DNA from 3 places in the Halomonas sp. B23F22_10 genome. Region 1 is predicted to be linked to each of the others. Evidence: riboswitches for the same ligand, from Rfam matches in the RefSeq annotation. Region 1 holds a riboswitch; each other region holds the start of a gene.
The links. Region 1 has a riboswitch for thiamine pyrophosphate ahead of ACGTNF_RS08755 (sodium:solute symporter family transporter). Riboswitches for the same ligand answer to the same signal wherever they lie in the genome.
Positions count from the first base shown of each region.

Region 1 (7,466 bases):
GGCCCCTCTGCCTCATGGATTCGAGATCAGGGAGATTCCCGATGCGCCACCTCTTGACCGGCCTGCTGCTGGCCGCCTCGCTGCCCGCCCTGGCCGATGGCCAGGCCACCCTCGAGAGCCGCTCCGACCAGGGCAACGCCACCATGGAAGTCAGCTGGGCGGGCGATGACCTGCGCATGGACTTCCCCCAGCAGGCCCAGGCGGGCTTCATGCTGCTCAAGAACGGCAACGGCTACATGGTGACCCAGATGCAGGGCCAGACCCTGGTCATGGACATGGCCCGCCTCAAAGAGATGGCCGAGAGCATGGGCAACGACCAGGCCATGGCCGGGCTGACCAGCCAGCAGGCCGACTCGATCGAGTCGCTCGAGGCCACCGGCGAGCAGGAAACCATCGCCGGCCTCGAGGGCGAGGTCTACCAGCTGACCTGGACCGACAAGGCGGGCAACGCCCATGACGATACCCTGGTGCTGAGCGACGACGATCAGGTCCGCGAGCTGATGAGCGCCTTCCACGCCTACCAGCGGACCATGACCGGCGAACCCGATCCCATCGCCACGGCGCTGGAGGAAGAAGGACTCGGCATGCTGCGCTTCGGCGACCGCTTCCGGATCGCCTCGCTGTCCGACGAGACGCCGGCCGCCTCGGCCTTCGATCTGCCCGAGAACGCCATGACCTTCGACGACATGATGGGCGACGCCCTCTCGCAGTGAGCGCGGCCGCCACCGGGCTTTGCCTTACCGGCCCGCCACGAACGACGCCGCCCCTCGGGGCGGCGTCGTCGTGTCTGGCATCTGTTACCCGTGGCGACGCTAGTCGGACCGGTCAGTCACCGCCCCGGTCGAGGCGGAGCTGACCGTGCGCGCGTACTTGGCCAGCACCCCGCGGGTGTAGCGCGGCGCCGGCCGCTGCCAGGCCGCGCGGCGCCGTTCGAGCTCCTCGACGGTGAGCGCGACATTGATGGTGTCGGCCTCGGCGTCGAGGGTAATGGTGTCGCCGTCCTCGACCAGCGCCAGGGGGCCGCCATCGAAGGCCTCCGGCGTCACGTGACCGACCACGAAGCCGTGGCTGCCGCCGGAGAAGCGGCCGTCGGTGATCAGGGCCACCTCGCTGCCGAGCCCGCGCCCCATGATCGCCGAGGTCGGGGTGAGCATCTCGCGCATGCCGGGCCCGCCGCGGGGCCCCTCGTAGCGGATCACCACCACGTCGCCGGCCACCACGCTGCCGTCGTTGATGCGCGCCTGGGCCTCCTCCTCGGAGCCGAACACCCGGGCCGTGCCCGAGAAGCGGGTCCCCTCCTTGCCGGTGATCTTGGCCACCGCCCCCTCCGGGGCCAGGTTGCCGTGCAGCACGCGCAGGTGGCTCTGTGCCTTCAGCGGCGCCTCGAGGGGCGCGATGATCGCCTGGTCCTCGGGATAGGGCCCCACCTTGGCCAGGTTCTCGGCCAGCGTGGCGCCGGTCACGGTCAGGCAGTCGCCATGCAAGAGCCCGGCGTCGAGCAGGATCTTCATCAGCGGCTGGATGCCGCCGATCTCGACCAGCTCGCTCATCATGTACTGGCCGCTGGGGCGCAGGTCGGCGAGCACCGGCACCCGCTTGCCGATCGCCGTGAAGTCGTCGAGGGTGATCGATACGCCGATGGCGTCGGCCATGGCGATCAGGTGCAGCACCGCATTGGTCGAGCCGCCCAGGGCGATCACCACGGTGATGGCGTTCTCGAAGGCCTCGCGGGTCATGATGTCCGAGGGCGTGATGTCGCGCTCGAGCAGCGTCAGCACCGCCTCCCCCGCCGCCCGGCTGTCGTCGCGCTTGTTGCGCGACACGGCGTTCTGCGCCGAGCTGCCGGGCAGGCTCATGCCCAGCGCCTCGATGGCCGAGGCCATGGTGTTGGCGGTATACATGCCGCCGCAGGCGCCGGGCCCGGGAATCGCCGTCTCCTCGATCCGCTTGACGTCGATGAGGTCGAGATCGCCGCGGCTGTGGGCGCCCATGGCCTCGAACACCGAGACGATGTCGGTATGCCCCTCGCCGGGCAGGATGGTGCCGCCGTAGACGAAGACACTGGGCCGGTCGAGCCGCGCCAGGCCGATCAGGCAGCCGGGCATGTTCTTGTCGCAGCCGCCGATGGCCACCAGGCCATCGAAGCCCTCGCAGCCGGCCACCGTCTCGATGGAATCGGCGATCACCTCCCGCGACACCAGCGAGTACTTCATGCCCTCGGTGCCGTTGGCGATGCCGTCGGAGATGGTGATGGTGTTGAAGATCACGCCCTTGCCACCGGCCGCATCGGCGCCGGCGCTGGCCTGCTCGGCCAGCTCGCCGATATGGCTGTTGCAGGGCGTGACGCGGCTCCAGGTGGAGGCGATGCCCACCTGGGGCCGGGTGAAGTCGTCGTCATTGAAGCCTACCGCGCGCAGCATGGCGCGGCTGGCCGACTTGCCGACGCCGTCCACCACCGGGGCGGAATGGCGGCGGCGTGGATCCTGTGGTGTATCACTCATGGCACGGCTCCTTCGTCAGGTCGGGATGACCCTCAGAGGGTGGCGGTCATCCGCCGGCCTGGCAACCGTTCAGGCCGTGCACCGCGCCGCCGGACGCCGCCAGGCCACCAGCAGCGCCACCGCACTGGAGGCCAGGAGCGCGCCGAGAAAGGGCGGCAGGGTCGGGACCCCGCCGGGGAAGCTCGCCGCCAGCAGGCCGTCGAGGGCACTGCCCGAGGCGACCCAGCCCGGCAGCACCGCCCCGGCCAGCCCGGCGAGGCCGCCGGCCAGCGCCGCCGCGGCGCTCATCCGCGCCCACAGCCCCAGCAGCACCGGCACCACGATAGCCGCGCACAAGAGATCGGCGATCAAGAACAGCCGCAGCACCGAGAGCCCCTGCAGGGCGATCGCCACCACCGGCACCATCAGCGCCACGGTGACAAGCCGCGCCGCCTTGAGCGACAGGCCACGGTGGCCGCTGCCGGCCACCACCAGCGAGGCGATGCCGTTCTGCAGGGTATCGACGCTGGAGGCCACCAGCGTCACCGCCAGCACCAGCGCCGGCAGCGCCAGCCAGCCCGGCGCCTCGGCGAGCAGCGCGAAGAACGGGATCGGCGGCTCGCCCAGCGACACCCCCGCCATGGCGGCCAGCATGCCGAGGCCGCCGACCACCGCCACCACCAGCACCGTGACGGCCCCGCCCAGCCAGGCGCCGCGTCCCAGCGCCCGGTCGTCCCGGGCCGCCCACACCCGCTGCCAGTAGCCCTGATGAAAGAGGTTGGCCGCGGTCACCGCGATCACCAGCGTCAACGCCACGGACAGGGCGTCGGCGGCGGGAATCGACGGCAGCGCGGCCCCGGCCGGCAGTTCCGGCAGCCGGGCCAGCGCCACGCCGCCCACCAGCACCAGCAGGGCCAGCAGCAGCCAGGCCTGCCAGCGATCGGTGGCCAGGCTCGCGCGCAGCCCGCCCAGCGCGGTGTAGAGCAGGGTCGCCGCCGCCACGCCGACCACTACCAGCGACACCGGGACGTCCGACAGCAGCCCGGTGATGGCGCCGATGGCGGTCAGCTCGGCGGCCAGGAAGCAGCCCATGTACAGCACCGAGACCAGCGCCACCCAGCGGCGGATGCCGGCGCCGAAGCAGGCCTCGGCGTACTCGCCGATGCTACGCCCCTCGGGCAGCCGACGGCGGATGGCCGGGCCGAAGGCGCCGAGCACGATGAACGGCAGCGCCGAGCCGATGGCATAGCCGGCCAGGCCCAGCGGGCCGACGAAGGCGCCGATCTCGGGCGGCGCGAAGAGGATCCAGGCGCCCATGCCGGAGGCCAGGAAGGAGAGCCCCAGGGTCGGGGCCGACTGGGAGTTGCGGGCGGTGACGTAGTCGTCGAGCGGACCGTCCGCCCGACGGGCACGCAGGCCCAGAACGGTGAAACACAAAAGCGCCGCGCCAAGCACGGCTGACGTCAGATAAGGCATGTCGCACTTCCTCCGCCGGCATGAACCGGATCAGGTTCCAGGGTCAGCGACGCACGCTCTCTCAGCCCCGCCGATGCCGGCGAGACTCCCCTGGCGACAGTGAATGGATGGTGGTGGCGATCCTCAAGGCAGGGCCTACATGGCCGATATCAGGATAGCCGCGCCAGCATGACACATCCTTCCCGCCATTCGAACAACCAGCCCGGGCCCCGCCGGCGACGCTTCCGGCGAGAGCCAGCTGCTGCTACACGAGAGTCAGCTGGCGCCGCTGGGTGAGCTGCTGGAGATGGCGCTGGGCTGATTCAGCGCCCTTCCCGGCAGCCAACAGGACGGCCCCGCCTCTCTCGAGACGGGGCCGTCGCTCACCGCCGAGCGGGAGGGGATCAGCTCAGCGAGATGGTGCTGTTGATACCGCCGGAGACGTTCTCGGGCTCGAACCAGCGGGCGGTGACGGTCTTGGTCTGGGTCCAGAAGGCGATGGCCTGCTTGCCGTTGGGGCCCAGGTCGCCGAGCTTGGAGCCCCGCGAACCGGTGAAGCTGAAGTAGGCCACCGGCACCGGGATCGGCACGTTGATGCCCACCTGGCCGACGTCGATCTCGGTCTCGAAGCGCCGCGCCACCCAGCCGGAGTTGGTGAAGATCGAGGTGCCGTTGCCGTTGGGGTTGGCGTTGATGAAGGCGATCGCCTCGTCGAGGGTCTCCACGCTCACCACGCACAGCACCGGACCGAAGATCTCCTCGCGGTAAATGGTCATCTCCGCGGTCACGTCGCTGAACAGGGTCGGACCGACGAAGTTGCCGTCCGGATAGCCCTCGACCTCGCAGCCGCGGCCGTCGATCAGCAACCGGGCGCCTTCCTCCTCGCCGGTGGCGATCAGGTCCTCCACCCGCGCCTGGGCGGCCGGCGAGACCAGCGGGCCGAGGTCGGCGTCGCGCTGGGTGCCGGGGCCGACCTTCATGTGGCGGGCGGCCTCGGCCAGCTCGTCCAGCCACTCGCGGGCCTCGCCCACCAGTACCACCACCGAGTTGGCCATGCAGCGCTGGCCGGCGGCGCCGAAGGCCGAGCCCAGCAGGTTGTTGATGGCCTGGCTGCGGTTGGCGTCGGGCATCACCACGCAGTGGTTCTTGGCCCCCATCATCGCCTGGGCGCGCTTGCCGGCCTCGGAGGCGCGGCGATAGAGCTGGGTGCCGACGTGGGTCGAGCCGATGAACGACATCGCCTTGATGTCCGGGTGATCGCAGAGGCGGTTGGCCACGTCCGGGCCGCCGTGCACCACGTTGAGCACGCCGTCCGGCACGCCGGCCTCGTGGGCCAGCTCGACCAGCCGCATGGTCGAGCTCGGATCCTGCTCGGAGGGCTTGAGCACGAAGGTGTTGCCGGTGGCGATGGCCAGCGGGAACATGAAGCACGGCAGCATGATCGGGAAGTTGAAGGCGGTGATCCCGGCGCCGACGCCCAGCGGCTGGTTGAGGGTGTAGACGTCGACCTCGGTGGCGGCGTTCTCGGCCAGCTCGCCGAGCTGCAGCGAGGTGATCGAGCAGGCGTGTTCCACCACCTCGAGCCCGCGCCCTACCTCGCCGGCGGCGTCGGGCAGGGTCTTGCCGTGCTCCTCGGTGATCAGCGCGGCCAGCTCCTCGGTGTGCTCGCGGATCAGCGCCTGCAGCCGCAGCATGATGCGCTGACGCTTGGCCAGCGGGGTGCGGCGCCATTCGCAGAAGGCGGCCCTGGCGCTGGCCACGGCACGATCGACCTCCTCGAGGGTGCAGAACGGCACCCGGGCGACCACCTCCTGGGTGGCCGGATTGAGCACGTCGCGCCATTCCTGGCTCTGCGAGGTGACGGCCTGGCCATCGATATACAGCGGGATCTCTCTGACGGGCATCTAGCGGCTCCTTGGCGACCCCGGGAGAGGCTTCCTGCCCTCCCCGGGCCCGCGGTTCGTGATTGTTATCCGGGGTCCGGCCCCGTCGAGGCCTCGACGGGGGCGGATCGAGAACGGCGAAACGCTCATGCAGGCTCACGATTTCCAAGCCATCGAGTGTAGGTAGGCCGCAAATCGCCAGGCAACCGGGGGGCGACCAATGGACGAGTCGCCGCCTCGCGGAACGCCTCCGCCCTGTCATCGTCGAAGGACGATAAAGGTTTGCTATCAATGTCTTCGGGAAAGAAAAATGGCGGTCTCTTGTGCCGTCACTAAACTGGTTGAGAAAGGCTGGAACCCGCTCGAAAACGGCGCTGTCGATGATCGATGACGGACCAGCGATGCGACCCCTGCTCGTCAGGAGCAGCACAACACGCGATCGAAGGAGAGCAAGATGGGTGACGCTACGCAGCAAGGCGGAGCAGGCAAGTGCCCGGTCATGCATGGCGGGATGACCGAGACCGGCGACTCGGTCATGGATTGGTGGCCGAATGCCCTGAATCTCGACATCCTGCATCAGCACGATACCAAGACGAACCCGCTGGGTGCCGACTTCGACTACCGTGAAGAACTCAAGAAGCTGGACGTCGAGGCGCTGAAGAACGACCTGCGCCAGCTGATGAACGACAGCCAGGACTGGTGGCCGAGCGACTGGGGGTCCTATGTCGGCATGTTCGCCCGCGTCGCCTGGCACGCCGCCGGCTCCTACCGCCTGGCCGATGGCCGCGGCGGCGGCGGCACCGGCAACCAGCGCTTCGCGCCGCTGAACTCCTGGCCGGACAACGTCAACACCGACAAGGGCCGCCGCCTGCTGTGGCCGATCAAGAAGAAGTACGGCAACAAGATCTCCTGGGCCGACCTCATCATCCTGTCGGGCACCATCGCCTACGAACAGGCCGGCCTGAAGACCTTCGGCTTCGCCTTCGGTCGCGAGGACATCTGGCACCCCGAGAAGGACACCTACTGGGGCGCCGAGAAGGAATGGCTCGCCCCCTCCGACGAGCGCTACGGCGACGTCGACCAGCCAGAGACCATGGAAAACCCGCTGGCCGCCGTGCAGATGGGCCTGATCTACGTGAACCCGGAAGGCGTCAACGGTCAGCCCGACCCGCTGAAGACCGCCGCCCAGGTGCGCGAGACCTTCGCTCGCATGGCGATGAACGACGAGGAGACCGCGGCGCTGACCGCCGGCGGCCACACCATCGGCAAGTGCCACGGCAACGGCAACGCGGACGATCTCTCCGAGGATCCGGAAGCGGCGGACGTCGAATACCAGGGCATCGGCTGGATGAACACCAAGGGCCGCGGCATCGGTCGTGACACCGTGGTGTCCGGCATCGAGGGCGCCTGGACCAGCCACCCGACCCAGTGGGACATGGGCTGGTTCGAGATGCTCTTCGGCTACGAGTGGGAGCTCAAGAAGTCGCCGGCCGGCGCCTGGCAGTGGATGCCCATCGACATCCGCGAGGAGCACATGCCCGCCGACGTGGAAGACCCGTCGATCAAGTGCCTGCCGATCATGACCGACGCCGACATGGCGATGAAGATGGATCCGGCCTACAACGCGATCTGTCAGAAGTTCATGGCC
Region 1 is NZ_JBIEKF010000003.1:344,979-352,444, reverse strand. Features, by position in the region: gene ACGTNF_RS08765 (hypothetical protein) at 42-713, shown strand; gene ilvD (dihydroxy-acid dehydratase) at 813-2,501, opposite strand; gene ACGTNF_RS08755 (sodium:solute symporter family transporter) at 2,571-3,956, opposite strand; TPP riboswitch at 3,946-4,058, opposite strand; gene ACGTNF_RS08750 (CoA-acylating methylmalonate-semialdehyde dehydrogenase) at 4,340-5,839, opposite strand; gene katG (catalase/peroxidase HPI) at 6,273-7,466, shown strand, end outside.

Region 2 (7,466 bases), on a different contig from region 1:
GACGGCACGCCGGCCGACATGCGCCTGGCCCTGACCCTGCACGGCGAGCCGCTGACCGAAACCTGGAACTATGTCTGGTATCCCGATGAGCGCCGCTGATTGCCGCAATGCCGCGGCGCCCATTCCCTGGCGCCGCACCCGCCGCTGGGCCGTCGCCCTGCTGATCGCCGCCACCACCGCCCTCGGCGTGTGGACCATGTTCCGCATCCTCCACGTCGGCGGCCTGACCCCGCTGGAGCTGGCGGTCATGGCGCTGTTCGCGGTGACCTTCGGCTGGATCGCCGTGGCCTTCTGGAGCGGGCTGATCGGCTTCACCCTGAGCCTCGCCGGCCGCGACCCGCTGAGCCTGGCCAGGGCCGGCTCGCCCCGGCCGCCCGACGACGCCCGCTCGCGCACCGCCCTGGTGATGCCGATCCACAACGAGGACGTCGAGCGGGTCGCCGCGGGTCTGGAGGCGACCTGCCGGGACCTGCCGCCGATCTCCGAGCGCCGGCACATCGAGGCCTTCGTGCTCAGCGACAGCACCGACGATTCCGTGGTGGCCGAGGAGAAGGCCGTCATGGCCGCGCTGCAGCGGCGGCTGGCCGGCCACTGCCGGCTGCACTACCGCCATCGCGACAGCAACGCCGGCCGCAAGGCCGGCAACCTCGGCGACTTCTGCCAGCGCTGGGGGCAGCACTACGACTTCATGCTGGTGCTCGACGCCGACAGCGTGATGAGCGGCGATACCGTGCATGAGCTGATCGCCCAGATGGAGGCCAATCCGCGCCTCGGGCTGCTGCAGACGGTGCCGATCCCCGTGCGCCAGGACAGCCTGTTCGGCCGTGCCAACCAGTTCGCGGCGGCGGTCTACTCGCCGATGCTGGCCGCCGGCCTGAGCTTCTGGCAGTCCGACGCCGCCAACTACTTCGGCCACAACGCCATCCTGCGCGTGGCGCCCTTCATTCGGCATGCCGGCCTGCCCGAGCTGCCCGGACGCCCGCCGCTGGGTGGCGACATCCTCAGCCACGACTTCGTCGAGGCCGCGCTGCTGCGGCGCGCCGGCTGGGAGGTGCGCATGCGCACCGACCTCGGCGGCAGCTTCGAGGAGATGCCGAGCCATATCCTCGACTACGCCAAGCGCGACCGCCGCTGGGTCCAGGGCAACCTGCAGCACCTGCGACTGCTCGGCGCCGGCGGCCTGCACCTGGTCAGCCGGGTGCACTTCCTGTGCGGCGCCCTGGCCTACCTGTCGTCGCTGATCTGGCTGGCGATCCTCGCGGTCAGCACCGCCGATGCCCTGCTGCGCGCCCTGATCGCGCCCAACTTCTTCACCTCCGACGCCCAGCTGTTCCCGGACTGGCCGATCGCCCCGCCCAACCTGATCATGCCGCTGCTCGGCGGCACCCTGGCGATGCTGCTGATGCCCAAGCTGCTGGGCGTCGTGCTGGCCCTGTGCCGGGCGCCGTCCCACTACGGCGGACGCGGCAGGCTGGTCGCCAGCGCCCTGCTGGAGGCGCTGTTCGCGATGCTGATCGCGCCGCTGATGATGGTCTTCCACAGCCGCTTCGTGATCGAGGTCTTCAGCGGCCGCACCGTGGCCTGGAACCCCCAGTCACGCGAGGGACGCGCCCTGCCCTGGCGCGAGGCGCTGCGCCACACCTGGCCGGGCAGCCTGATCGGCCTCTGCTGGGCGGGCGTGACCTGGTGGGCCACGCCGACCTTCTTCTGGTGGCTGACGCCGGTGTGGTTAGGGCTGATGCTGGCCGCGCCGCTGGTGCGCTGGAGCAGCAGCCTGACGATCGGGCGTGGCCTGCGCCGGCGCGGCCTGCTGCTGGTGCCCGGCGAGACCGCCCCGCCGGCGGTGCTCGAGGCCGAGCCGGCGCCGCTGGATCTCGAGCCCGCCGACGAGCCCGCCGCGCCCCCGGCCGAGCGGCTCTGCGAGATGCCGATCCAGTCCTTCGGCAGCGACTGGGCGCGGTCGGCGAGTGCCGAGGCCCGCGCCGTCCAGGGCGAATGACCGTCACGCTGCCGTCGCACCGTGGCCGGGGCGACGACAGGGATGTTCGTCGCCCGCCAAGCTGCTAGACTCGGCCCATTCGCTTGACGGGGTGCCGGTGGAACCGGCTGAGATGGCGCAGGTTCGCGCTCGACAACGCTCGAGACAGCACCCAGCGCTGGTCCCGTGGAACCTGATCCGGGTGGGTGTGGCAGACGCCGCACGTGAACCGGCGTAGGGAATCAGGCGGCGGGCCCGCGCGCCCTCCTTGCGCCCGGCGCTCCCTCCCCGCTTCCGCTACGCCAGTGCGCCATGCACGCCCTCCGGCATCCGCTCTCATCGGAATCGGAGGCAAGATGGACCGTCGCTTCAGTGATCTCACCGCCGCCTGCCAGGCCGACTGGCGCGCCTACACCGAGCACGACTTCGTCCGCGCCCTGGGCGCCGGCACGCTGGAGGCGGATGCCTTCCGCCACTACCTGCAGCAGGACTACCTGTTCCTGATCCACTTCGCCCGCGCCTACGCCCTGGCCGCCTACAAGAGCCGCGACCTGGACGAGCTGCGCCAGGCCTTCGACGGCCTGAAGACCATCCTCGACGTCGAGCTGGACCTGCACCGCGGCTTCTGCCGCGACTGGGGCATCGGCGAGGACGACCTGGCGGCGGTGCCCGAGGCTCGCGCCACCCTGGCCTACACCCGCTTCGTGCTCGACGCCGGCAGCCGCGGCGACCTGCTCGACCTGCGCGTGGCGCTGGCCCCCTGCCTGGTGGGCTACGGCGAGATCGCCAACTGGCTTCAGTCCCAGCCGTTCACCGTGCGCGGCGACGCCAACCCCTATGACGCCTGGATCGCCATGTACCGGGGCGACGACTTCCAGCGGGCGATGTACGCCGAGATCGCCTGGCTGGACGCGCGCCTGGCCGAGGTGACGCCGGCGCGCTTCGACCAGCTGGCGCGGCTGTTCCGCGACGCCACCCGGCTGGAGATCGACTTCTGGCAGATGGGGCTGGATCGCGCGGACTGAGAGATATCTGCCGAGTGAATGAGGGGCGCCGGGGGCAGCTCGAAGAGGAGGTCCTACGCCAGGGGTGAGGAGCACTGCTCCGAACGGGCTGGCCAAGGATGGCCAGCACCGGCCCTGCAAGCGGAGCAGGACGCGAGAGCGCAGCAGGGCGTCGGTAGCGTACAGGGAGGTATTCACAGCGCCTCCTCGGAGAGCTGCCCCCGGATCAGCCCCGAGCCACATGCAAGAGATAACGATGATGACACGGCCCGCCATCACGGCGGGCACCACCACGCTTGACGGGGTGCCGTTGAAGACGGCTGAGATCATGCGGCGCGAGGCGCCCGAGCATGGGTCCCGTTGAACCTGAACTGGCTAGGACCAGCGTAGGGATCAAGCGACACGCGGCGGCGCCTCGGCGTCGGCCGCCCCTGTCCTCCCCGACGGTCCTCCCTGACGAACCACTCAAGCCAAGGGAGCACGACCATGAGCAAGACCACCCATTTCCTCAACGAGAGCGCCCGCGTCGACGCCGCCGCCGTGGCCCCGCTACCCGGCTCGCGCAAGGTCTTCGTCGAAGGCTCGCGGCCCGATATCCGCGTGCCCTTCCGCGAGATCGGCCTGTCGCCGACCCGCACCTCCGGCGAGGGCCCGGATGAGCAGAACCCGCCGCTGCTGGTCTACGACACCTCCGGCCCCTACACCGACCCCGAGGCCGCCATCGACCTGCGCCGCGGCCTGCCCGAGCTGCGCCGCGGCTGGATCGAGGCCCGCGGCGACACCGAGCTCCTCGACGGCCCGACCTCCGAGTACGGCCGCCGCCGCGCCAACGACCCGATGCTCGCCCCGCTGCGCTTCGAGCTGACCCGCACGCCTCGCCGGGCCAAGGCAGGGAAGAACGTCACCCAGCTGCACTACGCGCGCCGGGGCATCGTCACCCCGGAGATGGAATTCATCGCCATTCGGGAAAACCAGAAGCGCCAGGCGTTGGGGTCGGCAGAGGTCGAGCGCATCCTCGGCCACCAGCATCCGGGCGAGGCCTTCGGCGCCCGCCTGGCGGACGAGATCACCCCCGAGTTCGTGCGCGACGAGGTGGCCGCCGGCCGCGCCATCATCCCCAACAACATCAACCACCCGGAATCCGAGCCGATGATCATCGGCCGGAACTTCCTGGTGAAGATCAACGGCAACCTCGGCAACTCGGCGGTCACCTCCTCCATCGAGGACGAGGTCGACAAGATGACCTGGGGCATCCGCTGGGGCGCCGACACCATCATGGACCTCTCCACCGGGCAGAACATCCACGAGACCCGCGAGTGGATCATCCGCAACGCCCCGGTGCCGATCGGCACCGTGCCGATCTACCAGGCGCTGGAGAAGGTGGGCGGCGTGGCCGAGGACCTGACCTGGGAGGTGTTCCGCGACACCCTGATCGAGCAGGCCGAACAGGGCGTCGACTACTTCACCATCCACGCCGGCGTGCTGCTGCGCTACGTGCCGCTCACGGCCAAACGCACCACCGGCATCGTCTCCCGCGGCGGCTCGATCATGGCCAAGTGGTGTCTCTACCACCACCGCGAAAGCTTCCTCTACGAGCACTTCGAGGAGATCTGCGAGATCTGCAAGCAGTATGACGTCGCCTTCTCGCTGGGCGACGGCCTGCGCCCGGGCTCGGTGGCCGACGCCAACGACGAGGCCCAGTTCGCCGAGCTCGAGACCCTGGGCGAGCTGACCCGCATCGCCTGGCGGCACGACGTCCAGGTGATGATCGAGGGCCCCGGCCACGTGCCCATGCACCTGATCAAGGAGAACATGGACAAGCAGCTTGCCGAGTGCGACGAGGCGCCCTTCTACACCCTCGGGCCGCTGACCACCGACATCGCGCCCGGTTATGATCACATCACCTCGGGCATCGGCGCGGCGATGATCGGCTGGTACGGCTGCGCCATGCTCTGCTACGTGACGCCCAAGGAGCACCTGGGGCTGCCCAACAAGGACGACGTCAAGACCGGCATCATCACCTACAAGATCGCCGCGCATGCCGCCGATCTCGCGAAGGGGCACCCGGCCGCCCAGCGCCGCGACAATGCGCTCTCCAAGGCGCGCTTCGAGTTCCGCTGGGAGGACCAGTTCAACCTCGGCCTCGACCCGGACACCGCCCGCGAGTACCACGACGAGACCCTGCCCAAGGACTCGGCCAAGGTGGCCCACTTCTGCTCCATGTGCGGGCCCAAGTTCTGCTCGATGAAGATCAGCCAGGAGGTCCGAGACTACGCTTCGGAAAACGGTCTCGACGGCGATCGAGCGGCGGTGGAGCGCGGCATGGCCGAACAGGCCGAGAAGTTCCGCGACCAGGGCGCAGAGCTGTACAAGGAGGTATAAGCCTCTTGCATTGCACCATAGGGGCGCCGGGGACAGGTCGAAGAGGGGGTTCTACGCCAGGGGTGAGGAGCACTGCTCCGAACGGGCTGGCCAAGGATGGCCAGCACCGGCCCTGCAAGCGAAGCAGGACGCGAGAGCGCAGCAGGGCGTAGGTAGCCTCCAGGGAAGGATTCATGGCGCCCCTCGCAGGCCTGTCCCCGGATCAGCCGCTCCTCAATACTGCTCAGTTACTGCCCGGCGCGAAGCGCAGCAGCCGCAGGGCATTGAGCGTTACCAGCACGGTGGCGCCCGTATCGGCCAGGATGGCCAGCCACAGCCCGGTGATGCCGAGCACGGTGGTGACCAGAAACAGCCCCTTCAGCCCCAGGGCGATGGCGATATTCTGACGGATGTTGGCCATGGTCGCCCGCGCCAGGCGGATCAGCGCCGCCGCGTCGCCCACCCGGTTGCGCAGCAGCGCGCCGTCGGCGGTCTCCAGCGCCACGTCGGTCCCGGAGCCCATCGCCACGCCCACCTGGGCGCTGGCCAGCGCCGGGGCGTCGTTGATGCCGTCACCGATCATCATCGTCCGCTCATGGCGGGCCAGCTCGCGGATCGCCTCCACCTTGCCCTCCGGCAGCAGCTCGGCGCGACGCTCGATGCCGAGGCGCCCGGCGATGGCCGCGGCGGTGCGATCGTTGTCGCCGGTCAGCATCACCGAGCGCACGCCCAGCGCCGACAGCGCCTCCACGCCGGCCATGGCATCACGCCGCGGCTCGTCACGCAGGGCGATCGCCCCCACCGCCACGCCGTCCTCGAGCGCCACGATCACCGTCTTACCCTCGGCCTCGAGGGCCTCGAGGCGTGCGCCCAGGGCCTCGGACAAGGTGCCGCGTGCCGCCGCGTGGCGCGGCGCGCCGACGAAGGCCCGTCGGCCCTCGATCGCCCCCTCGACGCCCTGGCCGGGCACCGCCCGCGCCTCGGTGACGATCCCGGGCGCGACGCCGAGTGATTCCGCGTGCTCGAGCACCGCCAACGCCAGCGGATGGCTGGCGTCGCGCTCGAGGCTCGCCGCCAGGGCAAGCACGTCTTGCACGGCGACGTCATCGCCCGCCGGCACCACGTCGGTCACCCGCGGCCGGCCCTCTGTCAGGGTGCCGGTCTTGTCGAAGGCCACCGCCTCGGTGCGGGCCGCGGCTTCCATCACCGCGCCGCCCTTGAGCAGCAGCCCGTGGCGGGCGCCGCTGGAAAGCGACGAGGCGATCGAGGCCGGCACCGAGATCACCAGCGCGCAGGGGCAGCCGATCAGCAGCAGCGCCAGGGCGCGATAGGTCCACTCGCCCCAGGCGCCGCCCAGCGCCAGCGGCGGCACCACGGCCACCAGCACGGCCAGGCCGACCACCACCGGCATGTAGACGCGGCTGAAACGGTCGATGAAGCGCTCGGTGGGCGCCCGCGCCTCCTGGGCCTCCTCCACCAGCCGGATGATGCGCGCGATGGTGTTGTCCTCCTGCGGCCGGGACACGCGCAGCCGCAACACGGCATCGTGATTGATCGAGCCGGCGAACACCTCGTCGCCCTCGCCCCTGGCCCGCGGCACCGACTCACCGGTCACCGGCGACTCGTCGATCGACGAGCGGCCCGCGAGGATGGTGCCGTCGGCGGGAATCCGGTCACCGGGGCGCACCACCACCACCTGGCCGACCGCCAGCCGGGACGCGTCCACCGTGCGGGTCTCGCCGGCGGCGGTCTCGAGCCGCGCCTCCCCGGGCACCAGGTCGGCCAGCGCGCGGATGCCCGAGCGGGCCCGGTCGGCCGCCACGCCCTCGAGGATCTCGCCGATCGCGAACAGCAGCACCACCATGGCCGCCTCCTCGGCGGCGCCGATGATCAGCGCGCCGCCGGCGGCCAGGGTCATCAGCATCTCGATGGTGAACGGCATGCCGAGCCGTGCCGCCGTCACCGCGCGGCGGGCGACCGGCGCCAGCCCGATCAGGCAGGCCGCGAGGAAGGCCCAGTGGGCCAGCTCCGCGCCGACGGTGAGGCGCAGCAGCGTGGCCACACCGAGCGCCGCCCCGGTGGCCAGCGCCTGGCGCCCCTTGACGGTGGCATACCAGCGCCGG
Region 2 is NZ_JBIEKF010000001.1:158,635-166,100, reverse strand. Features, by position in the region: gene ACGTNF_RS00705 (OpgD/OpgG family glucan biosynthesis protein) at 1-99, shown strand, start outside; gene mdoH (glucans biosynthesis glucosyltransferase MdoH) at 86-1,999, shown strand; gene tenA (thiaminase II) at 2,335-3,003, shown strand; TPP riboswitch at 3,273-3,392, shown strand; gene thiC (phosphomethylpyrimidine synthase ThiC) at 3,469-5,364, shown strand; gene ACGTNF_RS00685 (heavy metal translocating P-type ATPase) at 5,588-7,466, opposite strand, start outside.
Region 2: another riboswitch for thiamine pyrophosphate. It lies ahead of thiC (phosphomethylpyrimidine synthase ThiC); the one in region 1 lies ahead of ACGTNF_RS08755 (sodium:solute symporter family transporter).

Region 3 (7,466 bases), on a different contig from region 1:
CGCCCGAACCGGCCCCGACGCCGGCGGCCAGCGAGCCGGCCCGCGCCGTCACGCCGGGGCCGGTGGTGCAGGAAGCCGCCGCGCCCTCGCCGGACGAGACGATCGTGGCCTCGGCGCCGAGCGCCGACGCGGCCATCGGCGGCTCGGCCGAGGCGGATCCGCTGACCGCACTGATCGACCGCGACGAGCGGGCCGGCGGCCGCTGGGGCGTGCAGGTCGGCGCCTTCAGCGACGCCGATCACGCCCGTCGCCTGGCCGACCGCGCCGCCGACCAGCTGGCCGCCGAGCTGGACGAGGCTCGGGTCGATGTGCCCTGGGCGGAGAGCGCCGGCGTCTACCGGGCGCGTCTGGTCGATCTGGGCGAAAGCCAGGCCCGCAGCGCCTGCCAGCGCCTGCAGTCCCAGGGCATGGACTGCATGGTGGTGCAGGCCTCGCTCTGAGGCGTTCCCGCCGGCACGCCGCCCGGCGTTGCCTCGACCGCCCGAATCGCCTAGCGTAGAGACATCACCCCGTCGGTCCCGCCGACGGGGTGATTTTTTCTTCACTCTGCGCAGGGAGGCCGCGCATGACATCCTCGCTGAAAGGCATCCTGTTCATGTGCGGCGGCGTGCTGTGCCTGGCGCTGGGCGATGCCGTCACCAAGTGGCTGGGCGCGGTGCATTCGCCGCTGCAGATCATCTTCTTCCGCACCCTGGTGTCGCTGCCGCTGATCGTGCTGATCGCGCGCGTCAGCGGCGGCCTGCGCACCCTCGGCACGCGGCGCCCGGGCGTGCACCTGCTGCGCGGCCTGATCTTCACCGCCACCATGATCACCTTCATGTGGGGCCTGGTGCTGCTGCCGCTGGCCACCGCCACGGCGATCGCCTTCGCCGCGCCGCTGTTCGTGACGCTGCTCTCGGTGCCGCTGCTCGGCGAGCGGGTCGACCGTCCGACCTGGCTGGCCACGCTGCTCGGTTTCGCCGGCGTGCTGGTGGTGGTGCGGCCCGGCGCCGCCGGTTTCCAGCCCGCCATGCTGGTGGTGGTCGCCGCGGCGCTGTTCTATGCCCTGACCATGATCACGGCGCGCCGCTACGGCGAGGGGGAGCACCTCTGGGCCATGGTCTTCTATACCACCCTGGTGCCCTGCCTGGCCGCCTCCCTGACCCTGCCCTGGGTCTGGCAGACGCCGGCGCCGATCCACTGGCTGGGCTTCCTGGGCGCCGGCGTGCTCGGCGTCGGCGCCATGGTGGGCCTGACCCAGGCCTTCCGCTACGCCCCGGCGGCCATCGCCGCGCCCTTCGACTACACGGCGCTGCTGTGGGCGACCCTGCTGGGCTGGGGCTTCTGGGGCGAGATGCCGGACCCCTGGGTGTTCGCCGGCGGCAGCCTGATCATCGTCAGCGGTCTGGCCATCGCCTATCAGGAACGGCGCGTCAGCCTGAACCGTCGACCCACCCACTGAGGCGCCGACGCAAGCGGCCCCGCACCGGATGGCGCGGGGCCGCAATCCGGGCCATGCTGGTGGGGATGGTCGCGGTGGATCTCGCCGCTCATGATGACCTCCTGGGGTATCATCTCTCCGAGGCCAGGCGTCACGGTGCTCAGGGCCGCCATGGTGCCATGCCAAGCCTTCACGTCATGATCTCATGCGAGTCCCCGCCCGGCGTTTTTCCAGCCGCTGGGGTTGGCGAACCGCCGACGCAACGAGCTACCATGCCTGCATCGAGCACGGCCCAGGCGGCCGCGTCCTTCCCCATGACCTGCAGGAGCCGACATGCCCCTACTCGACAGCTTTACCGTGGACCACACCATCATGAGCGCCCCCGCGGTGCGCGTCGCCAAGACCATGCGCTCCCCCTCGGGCGATACCATCACCGTCTTCGACCTGCGCTTCAACAAGCCCAACGAGGACCTGATGAGCGAGAAGGGGGTTCACACCCTGGAGCACCTGTTTGCCGGCTTCATGCGCCAGCACCTGAACGGCGACGGCGTCGAGATCATCGATATCTCGCCCATGGGCTGTCGCACCGGTTTCTACATGAGCCTGCTGGGCAGCCCGAGCGAGCAGAGCGTTGCAGAGGCTTGGCAGGCCGCCATGCACGATGTGCTGAACGTCGAGCGCATGGAGGAGATTCCCGAGCTCAACGAGCATCAGTGCGGTACCTACGTGATGCACTCCCTGGAGGAGGCGCAGGAGATCGCCCGGAGCATCATCGACCAGGGCATCGGGGTCAACCGGAACGACGACCTGGCCCTCAGCCCCGAGAAGCTCAAGACGCTCGGCAACGACCTGGGCTGAGTGCCCCGCCGTCCGCCGCGCTCAAGGGGCGCGGCGGCAGCAATGATCCCCCCACCTTCCGCGCCACGCTCAGCGACAGCGTCAGATGCCTCCGCCAAGCGGCGGGGGCATCGTCGGTGTGTCTCCAGCATCGGGCTGGATCGGACCGCGTCTTCGAAACCGCGGGATGAGCCAGCCGATGGCCTCCTGCCGCGTCGAGGCTGACGGAACCCCTAGCCCGTCGCGGTTGCGGCAGAAAAGCGCCGCGCGGCGGCCTCCGGGTCCGGGGTGCCGCAGATCGCCGAGACCACCGCCAGGCCGTCGGCACCGGCGCGGCGCACCGCCTCGATGTGCTCGACCTTGAGCCCGCCGATCGCCACCGTGGGCAGCGGGCTGGCGGCGGCCAACGCCGCCAGCCCGTCGACGCCCAGCGGCGCGGCGTGGTCCTGCTTGGTGGCCGTGGCGAACACCGGACCGAGGCCCAGGTAGTCGAGGCGTCCGGCGTCCAGCCGGGCCAGCTGCTCGTGGGTCTGTACCGAGAGGCCGAGGATGGCGTCCGGGCCCAGCGCGGCGCGGGCGTCGGCCACTTCGCCATCGTCCTGGCCGATGTGCAGGCCGTCGGCCCGGCTGGCCAGCGCGACCTCGAGGCGGTCGTTGATGATCAGCGGCACGCCGCTGCCGGCCAGCGCGGCCTTCAGGCGGCGGGCGAGCGGGATCATCTCGGCGTCGGAGGCGCGCTTGTCGCGCAGCTGGACGACGCTGACGCCGCCGCGCACCGCGGCCAGCACGGTCTGCTCGACGCCATGGGCGGCGCACAGCTCGGGGTCGGTGACCAGGTAGAGGGACAGATCAAGGCGCATCGGTGAGCTCCAGGCGGTCGGCCAGCGGCGTGGATGGGGAAGGGGAGAGCGTGTCGGGATCGAGAGCATAGAGGGCGTCGAGGAAGGCCACGGCGAAGCTGCCGGGGCCGGCGGCGCTCTCGGCGGCGCTTTCTCCGGCCGCGGCGTAGGCGGCCAGCGCCGCCACCGTGGCCGCGAACGGGTCCTCGGCGCCGGCCAGGAAGGCGCCCACCACGCCGGTCAGGGCGCAGCCCATGGTGGTGACGCGGGGCATCAGCGCATGGCCGCCGGCGACCCGCGCCAGGCGCCGGCCGTCGGTGACCAGGTCGACCTCGCCGGTGACCGCCACCACGGCGCCGCTCTCGCGGGCCAGCGCCACGGCGGCGCGCTCGGCGCTGTCGGCACTGTCGGTGCTGTCCACGCCGCGCCCGCCGCCGCCCTGCCGGGCCAGCGCCAGGATTTCCGAGGCGTTGCCGCGGATCGCGGTCGGCCCCAGCGCCAGCAGCCGGGCCCCGGCCTCGCGACGAAAGCGGGTGGCGCCCACCGCCACCGGGTCGAGCACCCAGGGCGTGCCGGCGCCATTGGCGGCGCGGGCGGCGTCGACCATGGCATCGAGCCAGTGGGGCGAGAGGGTGCCGATGTTCAGCGTCAGGGCGGCGGCCAGGCCGGCGAACTCGGCGGCCTCCTCGCGGGCGTGGACCATGGCGGGCGAGGCGCCCAGCGCCAGCAGCGCGTTGGCCATGAAGTTCATCGCCACGTGGTTGGTGATGTTGTGAACCAGCGGGGTGGTGCGGCGCACGCGCGCCAGATGCGGCGCGGGATCGAGGGAATGCATCGGGCCTCCTGGCGACGGGAGGCGCGGCCGCGAAGTGAGCCGGCACGACTCCCTCCGCCGGCATTATCCGGGTCAGGTGGTGAGGGTGCCTCTCAGCCGTGGCGGATCACCGCCACGGCGCCCCTGTCGTCGGGCCTCACTATCGCCCTTCGCCCGAGGCATGTAAAGCCGGCGAGCGTCGCGTCAGGCGGCCAGCTGGAGCACGATCAGGGTCAGCAGGCTGGCCTGGGCGACGGTCTGCAGATCGGCGGTCATGCCGCTGTCTTCCTCCTCGGGTTCGAGGTGGGAGTCGGCGTTCAGGGAGCGCAGCAGCAAGGCGCCGCCGGCGGCCAGGGCGATCAGCGCCAGCGGCAGGCTGCCCACGCTCCAGGGGCCGATCAGCCATTCGATGGCGAGCAGCAGCGCGCCGCCGAGGGCCAGCCACAGCGGGCGGCGCAGGGCGGCGTCGAGGGAGGGGGAGGCAATGGCGGTCATGGCGGGCTCCTGTCCGGGTTGTCGTTGTCCGATCGATGTCACCACGGTAGCGGCCTTGGCTTACCGTCGGCTTAAGCGACGATAAGGGCCGGGCATGACGATGCCATGTCAGGCGCGGGGCAGCCAGACCCGCACGCGCAGCCCGCCACCGGGGGCGTCGCCCAGCGTCAGGCGGCCACCGTGGCGCTGCACCAGCCGGTCGACGATGGAGAGCCCGAGGCCGGCGCCGGCCCCCGAGCCGCCGCGGTGGAAGCGCGCCAGCGCCTGCTGGCGGCTCGCCTCGGGTATGCCGGGGCCGCTGTCGTCCACCTGCAGCATCAGCGCCCGGGCCTGGGCCGTCAGCGCCACATCGATGCGGCTGCCGGCGGGGGAGTGGCGGATGGCGTTGCCGACCAGGTTCTTGATCAGGGTGGTGACGGCGCCGGGCTCGGTGGTCAGGGTCCAGTCGGCGTCGTCGGCCTCCAGGTGCAGGCTCTGGCCGTGGTCGGTGGCCAGCGGCATCAGCTCGGCCAGCGACTCGCGCACCTCGCGCAGCAGATCGATGCGCTGGTCCGGGGCGCCCTCCTGCTCCGGGTCCAGGCGCGCCAGGGTCAGCAGCTGGCCGACCAGCCGGGTGGCGCGGGCCAGGCCGTCGCGCAGCAGGGTCAGCGCCTCGCGCCGATCCGCCGGATCCTCGGTGGCCAGGGCGTTCTGGGCGTGCAGGTCGAGCACCGTCAGCGGGGTGCGCAGCTCGTGGGCGGCGTCGGCGATGAAGCGTTTCTCGCGGGAGCGCAGGGCGCGGATGCGTGCCAGCAGGCCGTTGAGGGCGCCGACGATGGTGGCCAGCTCGCGGGGCAGCGGATCATCGGGCAGCGGCTTGAGGCGGTGAGGGTCGCGGGCCTCGATCTGGGCGGCCAGCCGCGACAGCGGCCGCAGCCCCCAGCCGATTGCCCACCACAGCAGCGCCCCCAGCGCCGGCAGGCCCAGCAGGTCCGGTACCAGGGTGCGCAGGGCGATGCCGCGGACCAGCTCGCCGCGCACGTCGCCGCGCTCGCCGACCAGCACCCGCAGGTCGCCGTCGCCGAGGGCGAAGACGCGCCACTTGTGCCCCTTCAGGGTCTCGTCGCCGTAGCCCGCGCGGCGTTCGGTGAAGGGCGCGGTCGGCGCGCCGGCGGAGCGCAGCAGCAGTCGCTCGCCGCGCCAGGCCTGGAAGGCCACCTTGCCCTCGTAGCGGTGGCCGTCGTCCGTGCCCGGGGCGTCGCGGCGCAGCGCGCCGTCGAGGCTCGCCAGCAGCCCCTCGCGCCGTGCCTCGGGCAGCGGCGCGCGCACCAGGCCCTCCAGCAGCCGGGCCTGCTGGGCCAGGCGGGCGTCGAACAGCTCCTCGACCTCGTGGGCGGCGTCGCGGTAGCTGGTCACGCCGATCGCCAGCATGCACAGCGCCACCACCAGCAGCACGATGCCCAGGGTGCGGCGGCGGATCGAGCTCATGTCTCGTCCGGCGCCTTGTCCATGATGTAGCCGATGCCGCGCAGGGTGCGGATCAGCTCGGGCGCCAGCTTCTTGCGCAGGTGGTGGACGTGGACCTCGATGGCGTTGCTCTCGACGTCCTCGTCCCAGCCGTAGAGCAGGCGGGTCAGGGTATCGCGGGTGAAGGCGTGGCCCGGGTGGCTGAGAAACTCCTGCAGCAGGGTGAACTCGCGGCGCGACAGCGTGACCGGCTCGCCCCGGTAGGTGACGCGGCGGTTCTCCGGGTCGAGCACCACGCCGCGGTGGCTGAGCTCGCTGCTGGTCAGCCCCTGGCTGCGGCGCAGCAGGGCGCGCAGCCGGGCCTTGAGCTCGGCGACCTCGAAGGGCTTGGTCAGGTAGTCGTCGGCGCCGGCATCCAGGCCCTGGATGCGCTCCTCGATGCCGTCTCGGGCGGTCAGCACCAGCACCGGCACCCGATTGCCGGCGCGGCGCAGCCGTTCGATCAGGCCGATGCCGTCGAGCCGGGGCAGGCCCAGATCGAGAATGACGGCGTCGAAGGGCTCCTCGTCGCGCAGGGCGTTGAGGGCTTCGATGCCGTCGTCGAGGATGTCGACGGTGTAGTGCTCGGGCTTCAGCGCCAGGCGAATGCCCGACGCCAGGCTGGGATCGTCCTCCACCAGCAGTATGCGCATGGGCGTTCCTTGTCGGTGCTCCGGTCATGCCGATACTCGCCCCGAAGACCGCGCCTGTCGACCCTGGCGCTTCAGGGTGGCGGGGCGATGAAGCGGCGGATGGTGGGCAGCTGGCGGCGCAGGGCGCGATCGATCAGCCCCGGCCACAGGGCGTTGAGCCGGGCGAAGATCGGCTCGGCGCGGCCCAGGCGGGTCTCCTTGCGACCGCGTTCGATGGCGCGGCGGATCTGGACGGCCACCGTCTCCGGGGCGTCCATGGCGTTGCCCAGCGCCCGGTTCATCTCCTCCATGGCCGGGGCGTTCATGGCGGTGCGGGTGGCCCGCGGGGCGATGTAGTGCACCGCGATCGGCGAGTCCGCGAGCTCCCGGCGCAGCGCCTGGGTGAAGCCGTAGAGCGCGAACTTGGTGGCGCAGTAGGTGGCCTGGCCGGGGTAGCCGATATGGCCGAAGGCCGAGCCCAGGTTGACCACCAGGCCCTGCTCGGCGCGGCACAGCACCGGCAGCATGGCGCGGGTCAGCTGCAGGGTCGCGGTCAGGTTGATCGCCACCAGGCGCTCGATGGCCTCGTCGTCGGTGTGCTTGAACAGCTCGGCGCGGTTGGCGCCGGCGGCGTTGATCAGCATGGTGCATTCCAGCCGCTCGGCGACGGCCACCAGCCGGGCGCGCTCCTCGGCGCGGGTGAGGTCGGCGGGCTGGGCCGTGATCTGGCCGGGATGCAGGCGGCACAGCCGCTCCAGGGCCTCGGCGTCGCGCCCGGTGACCAGCAGCCGGGCGCCGGCGGCGGCGAGTTCGTCGACCAGCGCCTGGCCGATGCCGCCGCTGGCGCCGGTGATCAGCACCCGCTGGCCGGGCCAGCCCTCGGTGAGATAGTGCGGTTCAGGCCAGCGCATCGGTCAGCTCCCGGGCGGCCGTGCCCCCCGTGC
Region 3 is NZ_JBIEKF010000007.1:114,010-121,475, reverse strand. Features, by position in the region: gene ACGTNF_RS15080 (serine hydrolase) at 1-440, shown strand, start outside; gene ACGTNF_RS15075 (DMT family transporter) at 566-1,441, shown strand; gene luxS (S-ribosylhomocysteine lyase) at 1,754-2,278, shown strand; gene thiE (thiamine phosphate synthase) at 2,491-3,117, opposite strand; gene thiM (hydroxyethylthiazole kinase) at 3,107-3,931, opposite strand; TPP riboswitch at 3,964-4,066, opposite strand; gene ACGTNF_RS15055 (hypothetical protein) at 4,115-4,405, opposite strand; gene ACGTNF_RS15050 (ATP-binding protein) at 4,514-5,872, opposite strand; gene ACGTNF_RS15045 (response regulator transcription factor) at 5,869-6,543, opposite strand; gene ACGTNF_RS15040 (SDR family oxidoreductase) at 6,615-7,433, opposite strand; gene ACGTNF_RS15035 (iron-containing redox enzyme family protein) at 7,420-7,466, opposite strand, start outside.
Region 3: another riboswitch for thiamine pyrophosphate. It lies ahead of thiM (hydroxyethylthiazole kinase); the one in region 1 lies ahead of ACGTNF_RS08755 (sodium:solute symporter family transporter).